2 regions of the Bradyrhizobium sp. BWC-3-1 genome follow, and region 1 is predicted to be linked to the other one. Evidence: riboswitches for the same ligand, from Rfam matches in the RefSeq annotation. Region 1 holds a riboswitch; the other holds the start of a gene.

The links. Region 1 has a riboswitch for cobalamin ahead of RX329_RS28920 (energy-coupling factor ABC transporter permease). Riboswitches for the same ligand answer to the same signal wherever they lie in the genome.
Region 2: another riboswitch for cobalamin. It lies ahead of metE (5-methyltetrahydropteroyltriglutamate--homocysteine S-methyltransferase); the one in region 1 lies ahead of RX329_RS28920 (energy-coupling factor ABC transporter permease).

The regions. Positions count from the first base shown of each region.
Region 1 covers NZ_CP136625.1:5,955,905-5,960,083, forward strand. The annotation lists gene cobT (nicotinate-nucleotide--dimethylbenzimidazole phosphoribosyltransferase) at 1-832, opposite strand, end outside; gene cobF (precorrin-6A synthase (deacetylating)) at 848-1,597, opposite strand; gene RX329_RS28920 (energy-coupling factor ABC transporter permease) at 1,646-2,323, opposite strand; cobalamin riboswitch at 2,360-2,580, opposite strand; gene cobA (uroporphyrinogen-III C-methyltransferase) at 2,626-3,357, opposite strand; gene RX329_RS28930 (cobyrinate a,c-diamide synthase) at 3,354-4,179, opposite strand, start outside.
Region 2 covers NZ_CP136625.1:7,957,974-7,962,152, reverse strand. The annotation lists gene RX329_RS38200 (EAL domain-containing response regulator) at 1-620, shown strand, start outside; gene RX329_RS38195 (4Fe-4S binding protein) at 1,198-1,401, shown strand; cobalamin riboswitch at 2,184-2,384, shown strand; gene metE (5-methyltetrahydropteroyltriglutamate--homocysteine S-methyltransferase) at 2,483-4,179, shown strand, end outside.

The DNA.
Region 1 (4,179 bases):
GGTTGAGCCGCACCGCCGCCAGCGCCGCGACCGACACGATGAAGCCGTCGATCAACACGGGGATGCGGTGCTGTGCAGCCGCGATAACGGCACCGCAGATGGCGGCGATCTCGAGACCGCCGACGGCGCACAGGATCTTTTCGGGCGCAGCGCCCGCAATGTCATGGCGTGCGATTGCAGCGTCGATCACCCGCGCCTTGTGCGCACGGCCGGCCGCGTCGATGCCGGTACCGCTGCCCGCGATCTCCGCGGCGCTCACGCCGAGCAAGCCGGCCGCGATCGCCGCCGATGTCGTGGTGTTGCCGATGCCCATCTCGCCGAAGATCAGAAGATCGGGCTGCCCGGCCTGTGCGCGCGTCACCGCACGTCGGCCGGCTTCGAACGCAAATGCCAGCTCCGTGGGGGTGAGCGCAGCTTCGACGCTGAAATCGCGCGTACCGCTGCGCGGCTTGTCGGTCACGATTCCAGCCATCTCCTCCTGCGCCAGCGTGCCGGCGTCGACGACCTCCAGGCTGGAGCCCAGCTCACGCGCCAGCACCGAGATTGCGGCACCGCCGGAGGCGAAGTTCGCCAGCATCGCGATCGTCACTTCCTGCGGATAGGCCGAGATGCCCTGCGCGACGATGCCGTGATCGCCGGCGAAGATGATGATCGGCACCCGCGCCGCGCGCGGCTGCTCGGTTGCTTGCAGGCCCGCAAGCTCGATCGCGAGCTGCTCGAGCCGGCCGAGCGCGCCGGTCGGTTTCGTCAGTTGCGCCTGCCGCGCCACCGCCGCCCCGCGATGGACTGCGGAGATATCGGGGCATTGTTGGGTGACCCATTCGGGGAGCATGCTGCCTCGCTTGCCTCACAGCCTGCGCTTGAGGATGTAACTGTCCATGATCCAGCCGTGCCGTTCGCGCGCCTCTTGCCGCACGGCGACGATGCGCGGGCCGATCTCGGCCAGCGCGCCGGACATCACGATCTGATCGGGCATGCCGAGATAGGCCCCCCACCAGATGTGCAGGCCCGCCGGATCAAGCGACTGGAACGCCGTGCCGCCGTCGAGCATCACCACCACGGTATCGACACCTGCCGGCCAACCGCCATCGCGCAAGCGGCGTCCGGTCGAAACTAGAAAGGGCTCGCCGATGTCGTTGAGCGGCAACGCATGCGCCGCACACAGCGCCTGGATCGAGGTGATGCCGGGCACGACCTCGATTGTCGGCAAGGGATCGAGCCGCCGCGCGATACGCAGCGAGGAATCGTAAAGCGAGGGATCGCCCCAGATCAGCAGCGCGACCTTGCCCTCGCCTTCGAGATGATCCCCGATCGTCTGCGACCAGACGGCGGCCACGGCATCATGCCAATCGTCCACGCCCTTGCGATAGTCCGCTTCAGCGGCGTCCCGCACGGGCAGATCGAACTCGGCAATGCGGGTCGTGTCGCTGGTGAGCACATCGGCGCAGATCGTCCGCCTGAGATCGGCGAGGTCGGACTTGGCCGTCCCCTTGCGGGGGATCAGGACGAGATCGGCCGCGTTGATGGCAGTAATCGCGGCACGCGTGAGCTGCTCGGGATCGCCGCAACCGATGCCTATCAGAGAGAGCGTGAGCATCGTGCCTGCGAAAGGCGGCCGCACATGGGGCCGCCCGTTCGCTTGTCTCTAGGCGGCGTTGTGCAAACGCGGCGTGACGAGGCCGGGCGCGGTGACGCCGCGCAGCGACTTTGCCAGCGCCAGCACGCCGAGATCGGCGAGCGGCTCAATCACGATGACCAGCGCATAGGACGCCGCGAAGGTCGCGATGTTGGCGAGGTTGGTCGCGCCGAAGCCGGAGCCATAAATCGCCCAGAACGCCACCCAGGCGATGACGCCCGCCTGATAGGTCGTCGAAAGCGCCAGCGCCTGGCGGTACTTCAGATCGACATAGGCCGTGTTGCTTGAAATGATCCGCGTGGCGATCGCCTGGATTCCGAACAGCGGCACCAATAGCGTGGTGACGTTCATGCCATATTGCGGCAGGTCGGGCGGCTCGAAGAAGATGCCCTGGAACAGCAGGCCAAACGCGAGGCCGAAGGCCGCAGGCGCCGCGCCAAACAGCAGGAACAAGGTCGAGCCGAGGATGAAGTGCACTTCGGAGACGCCGACCGGGAAGTGCGGCAGGATCTCGAAGAAGATAAACACAAGTCCCGTGGTGGCGAGCGTCCGCGCCGCGAACGACGTGATGCCCTGCTCGCGCACGGTCTCAACCGCGAGCTTCAGGGCAACACCGCCGACAGCGATGCCGGTTGCGTAACTCAATACGAGCTTGGCGTCCGAGACTAGTCCGGGTTCGATATGCATGGCTCAGATCCTTCTTGCCGTCACACCCGACGGCCTTGGCCTCAAAACGTGCACGGCCGGTCTCCTGGCTCGCGGTTCACTGGGAGTCTCCGGCCTTCCCGGGCCTCGCGGCCCAGTGGCTGATCGAAGTCCCTCACCGCTTACAGTCGCGGGGGCGGCTGGGGTTTTGGGCGCCGCAACTGGGTCCGCCCATCCCCATTCCCGATTATGCTCCGGCGCTTTGCGCCGCGTCGAGCACCATGCGTCTCCTGTGTGCCTCTTTCGCCGGCCGGGCGTCAAGGGGCGACGGGCGGACGAGGCAGTCATGACGGATAATTCCCAGCCAGCGCGCCGAACAGGATGACGGCCGCCGTGGAGGCCGCTCCGCCCTGCGCAAGCTGCTCGGCAAGTTCCGAAATGGTGGTGCGGACCAGCCGCTCATCGGGACGGCCGAGCGATTCGGCAAACAACGCCGGCGTGGTTGGGGCGAGCCCGTGCTCGATCAATTTGACGACCAACGCCGGAAACGTCCGCCGGCCCATATAGACCACGGTCGTCGCCTCCGGATCGGCCAGCGCCGCCCAATTGAGATCTGGCGGCAGCTCGCCGGTGACGTCCGCCCCGGTCACGAACTGCACGCGGCGCGAGGTGTGACGCCGGGTCAGCGGAATGCCGGCTTGCGCGGCGGCGACACAGGCCGAGGTGACGCCGGGAATGATCTCGTAGCCGATGCCCGCTTCACGCAGCGTCTCGAGCTCCTCCTCGAGCCGGCCAAAGATGCCGGCATCGCCCGACTTCAACCGGACCACGCGCGCGCCTGTCACGGCATAGTCGACCAGCAGGCGGTTGACATGGTGCTGCTTGGTCGAGGCCCGCCCTGCCCGCTTTCCCACCGCGACGAGATTGGCGCCGGGCCGGGCCAGATCGAGGATCGCGCCTGAAGCAAGATCGTCATAGAGCACAACGTCGGCCTCGCGCAGCCGCGCTGCACCCTTGAGCGTGAGCAGCTCGGGATCGCCGGGCCCGGCGGAGACAAAGGAGACAAAACCGCTCACCGGTCCTCCGCGATCAGATGGAAGAACGTGCCGGTAGCTTGTCCCCGCCGCGAGCCGGTCTCGGCAATGACCGCACCTGTCGCGTCGTGCACGACCGCCAGCGCCGTGTCGGGCTGCGCGACTATGGTCGAATAGTGGAATTCATGGCCACGCAGGCGTGCACCCGCCTGATGACCCGGCATCGGCGCGGCGAGCTCGGCCAGACGATAGCCCAGATGCATGCGGCGCTTGGCAAAGCTCGTCTCCAGGCCGAGCAGGCCCGTCATCTCGTGGCTGATGCCATCGGCGTCGGTCAAAGCGGTGCCCAGCACCATATAGCCCCCGCATTCGCCGTGCACCGGGCGCGTCTCGGCGAAGGCGCGCAATCCGCTGCGGAAGCGCGCATTGGCAGCGATCCTGCCGGCCTGCAGCTCGGGATAGCCGCCAGGCAGCCAGCACACATCGGCGACCGGATCAGGGGCTTCATCGGCGAGCGGCGAGAATGTCGAGATCTCCGCACCCGCCGCGCGCCACGCTTCCAGCATGTGCGGATAGACGAAGGAGAACGCGGCATCACGGGCAAGCGCAATGCGCTGGCCGGGCGGCGTCACGTTGACGCCGCTTGCGGCAGGTTGCGGCGACCAGGTGGCCGCCGAACGCAGCACCGCGTCGAGATCGACATGCTCGGCAACGAAGCGCGCGGCCTCGTCGATCAGCTTGCCGATTTCCGCCTGCTCCTCGGCCTGCACCAGTCCGAGATGCCGCTTCGGCAGGCTGATCTCGGCATGGCGCGGCAGCGCGCCGAATACGGCGATGCCGGCATCCAGCAGCGCGCGCCGCACG
Region 2 (4,179 bases), 2.0 Mb from region 1:
CCTATTTCATCCCGGAATCTCACGATCCGCATTTTAGGAACTTGTCGCAGTTCGTGATCGACCGCGCGATCAAGGATTGGCAGTATCTTCTGGAGCAGCAAACTTCGATCGATCTCTCCATCAATCTCCCGGCAGCATTCCTGATTGACCCGCAGGCGGTACGCGATCTCTGTCGGCGCATGCCGTCGCACGCCGCTTTCGGCGGTTTGACGATTGAAATCGAGAGCGTGGAAGCGATCGAGAACCTAGATCTCCTGGTCGAGGTTGCGCGTGAGGTTCGCTTTCACAACATTGGCCTTGCAATCGACAATGTCGGTGCCAATTGGCCGCAGCTGATGGGGGTGACAAAATTCCCGTTCATGAAATTGAAAGTGGATCGTCAGTTCGTCGGCGGCTGCGCGAATGGGCCCCTCAAGCGAACGGTGTGCCGCCATATCGTCGATCTAGCCAAAGAGTACAATGTGCGCACCGTCGCCGAAGGTGTGGAGAGCCAGGCTGACCTAATCGCTGTGGCCGAACTCGGCTTCGACCTTGCGCAGGGCCATCTGTTCGGAAAAGCCATGCCACTGAAGCAATTTGCACAGTCATCTTTCAACCCTGCTCCAGCTCGTCTAAAATAGTTGCGAGTGGCTGAGTGCGGCCAAGCGACGCTCAGGAGCACCGCCATGCCTACTCGGCACCAGGCATGAGGCTGAGTGCAATTCGGTCTGCAGGGCCAGTGTCGCTCGTCCCGCCGCCACTTCATTTCCCTCCGAAGCTTGTTATACCACAAGCCCGTTTTGGCAAGCCTCCAGCGAGTCCTCCGCGCAGCTAGCGTTGCAGCCATGAGCGAGGCTTGCACAAACCTCCAGTCGGGGTGTGTGACCGGAGGTTTGCCGAGATCCAACGTAGACCTGCGTCCGTTGGCGGTTTTTTGTCGCCGCCGGTTGAGGAAGCGTCAGCCTCGCTTGCCCCCGCGCTGACGTGCCAAACAAACCGACGGACGCTTCCAGCGTCAAGTCGCGACTGACTCTCGCAAGACGGGCCGAGGGCTCGTAGCCTGAAATTGAAGCGACCTGTTGCTGTCGCAGATGCAACATGGTCTCAGACCCGGGACAGCCGAATTGGGCAAATTGCCCAACATTGAGCGCGTCTGCGTTTGGCACGGCATTTGAAAGGGATCGCCCATGGCATCGCTCGCCTAAGGAGTCGGAAGGCATGGCTTACAAGATCGTCGCTTCGCAATGCACCGTTTGTGGCGCATGTGAGTTCGAGTGTCCCAACGCGGCGATCAGTCTGAAGCGCGACATTTACGTTATCGATGCCAAAAAATGTACGGAGTGCGAGGGCCATTGCGACACGCCGCAATGCGCGGTGGTCTGTCCGGTCCCTGACACCTGTGTCCCGTCCAAGACAGGATAGGCAGCCCGCGACCAAAAGGCCTCATCGCTCGATTTCGCGAACGAAGTTGTAGATGTGGGACCTTGAGGAGACCACGACCGCATGGGGCGCATCGAGGTCGATTAACATCGTTATGAGCTTAAGACGCTGAGCGACTCCGAGGAACCCCTCAAAGGGCTCTGTCGGAGGACACCGTCGAAATTGTCACGAACAAGGACAAGGCCCTCGATGCTCAGTGGCCGCGTTAAGGCCTATCATCGCTGGCCGCGAGTCGAGGCGAGGCAGACCGGCGTCGAGCGGCCACGGACGCATCGAAGCCGGCGCAAAAGTCGCTCAGCACGTGAACACCTATTGCACCGAGAAGATCATCTTGGCCAACCTCACGGAGGCGGACGACCTCGTGCCTGGTCGGGCCGCCGAACACCAAGGAGCCGACCTGATCATCCGTGCGGTCCTGGAGCAATCCGGCTTTCGAAATGTCTAGGGAGCCTCGTGGGCTGTGACCAAACGGATGCCGGCCGAGATGATCGCACCTTCCCGACGCGCTGGTTCGAAAAGCTGCTGACGGAAAAGGTCGCCTCCTCGCGATCACACAGATACCGAAAGCGGCCCGGGTTCGTTCCGGTCGTGGAGCTCAACCCTTACGCGAGCAACGAGCGAATGCATTTCACAGCGGAGCCTCCACAGATCCGGGCGTGTTCACCAGGCCGCGAGCAAGACCGTCGTGCCCGCCTAGTGCGCTCGTAATCGCTTGGGCAATATCGCAGCGAGAATCGGTAGGTTGACGCATCGATCCTCGTGCGCATAATTCAAGCCGTCGCGGTCTCCGGATTTCGTTTGATCTGGAGCTAAGAGGGAAGCCGGTGCAATGCCGGCGCTGCCCCCGCAACTGTAAGCGGCGAGCCGCTGTCCAACGAAGTCACTGAAGCCATGCGGCTTCGGGAAGGCCGGACAGCAGCGACGACCCGTGAGCCAGGAGACCTGCCTCGACAAGATATCGTCCACGGGCGGGGCGTCCCGGTGTGCGCCAAGCAGTTGTCGCTCACGCGATGTTCGCTGTCTGCGTCCGCCATGGCCTTTGCCCCAACATGGGGTCTAAGCTATGTCAATCCTTTCGCTTCCCGTTGCCACACTGGGGACGTCACGCATCGGCCCACGACGCGAACTCAAATTCGCGCTCGAGAGCTACTGGGCGGGAAAATCCAGCGAAGCCGAGCTCCTCGAGGCGGGGAGTGGACTTCGTGCCGCTAATTGGGCACGGCAGAAATCCCGCGGTGCGACCGTCATTCCTTCGAATGACTTCTCGCTCTACGACCATGTGCTCGATACCAGCCTAATGGTCGGCGCCATTCCCGACGTTTACGGCTGGAACGAAGGTCCTGTGTCGCTCAAAACCTACTTCACCATGGCGCGTGGCGCTCAAGACGGTGGTCACGCTCAGCATGGGCCCGGCGTAGCCGCACAGGAGATGACGAAGTGGTTCGATACGAACTACCACTACATGGTGCCGGAATTTCACCAGGATCAGATCTTTAAGTATGCCTCTCGGAAGCCGATCGAGGAATATGAGGAGGCAAGAAGCCTCGGCTATCAGACGCGGCCCGTCCTAGTGGGCCCAGTCACTTTCCTGAAGCTCGGCAAAAGCGTAAATCCCGCCTTCAATCCGCTGTCGCTGCTTGATCGACTCCTCCCCGTCTATGTCGATGTTCTCCGCGAACTAGCCTCGCGCGGCGCTGAATGGGTTCAGCTCGACGAGCCATGCCTAGTGATGGACGTCGACGAAGCATCTCGGGCCGCTGTCCGCCGGGCCTATGCTCATTTCGCTAAGGCCGTGCCGACCCTTAAAATCATGCTGGCCACATACTTCGGGGGTGTCGGCGACAATCTTGAAACAGTATTGGCCTTGCCCGTTGCCGGGGTTCATGTCGACCTGGTTCGTGCACCTGACCAGTTGGACGCGATTGTCGCCAGAGCAGGTAGAGATCTCGTGGTCTCGCTCGGTGTCGTTGATGGTCGCAACGTGTGGCGCTCTAATCTGCCGGCGCTACTCGACCAACTTGCTCCTATGGTCAAAAAACTGGGCAGGGACCGTGTTCAGATTGCCCCCTCCTGCTCGCTGCTACATGTTCCGACCGACATTGAACTAGAGATCGATCTCGATCCCAATCTGAAGACGTGGTTGGCGTTCTCAGTGCAGAAGATCAAGGAACTTTCGATATTGGGCAAAGCGCTGGCTGGCTATGCTGCCGACGTGGCCGATGAACTCACGCTCTCAGAGGATGCATCCGTCACCCGCGAAACATCGCCGAAGATCCACAGTGCGAACGTCGCCGGACGAATGGCCGCGATCGACGATAGCATGCGTCGCCGTCGCAGTGCGTTCACCCAGCGCGCCGACGTCCAACGCGTCGCCTTCGCATTGCCGATGTTTCCAACCACAACCATCGGATCCTTCCCGCAAACGGCGGACGTCCGCAATGCGCGTGCAGCTCATGCGCGGGGAGCGCTGAATGACACGCAGTACGAGCAGCTTCTGAAAGCGGAGACAGCCCATACCGTGCATTGGCAGGAAGATATCGGCCTGGACGTGCTCGTACACGGTGAGTTCGAGCGCAATGACATGGTTCAATACTTTGGCGAGCAGCTGTTGGGTTTCGCATTCACCAAGCACGGCTGGGTTCAGTCTTATGGCTCGCGGTGCGTTCGCCCTCCTATCCTGTTTGGAGATGTCTCCCGCCCGAAGCCCATGACCGTTAAATGGTGGCGACATGCGCAGTCTCTGACCAAAAAACCCGTCAA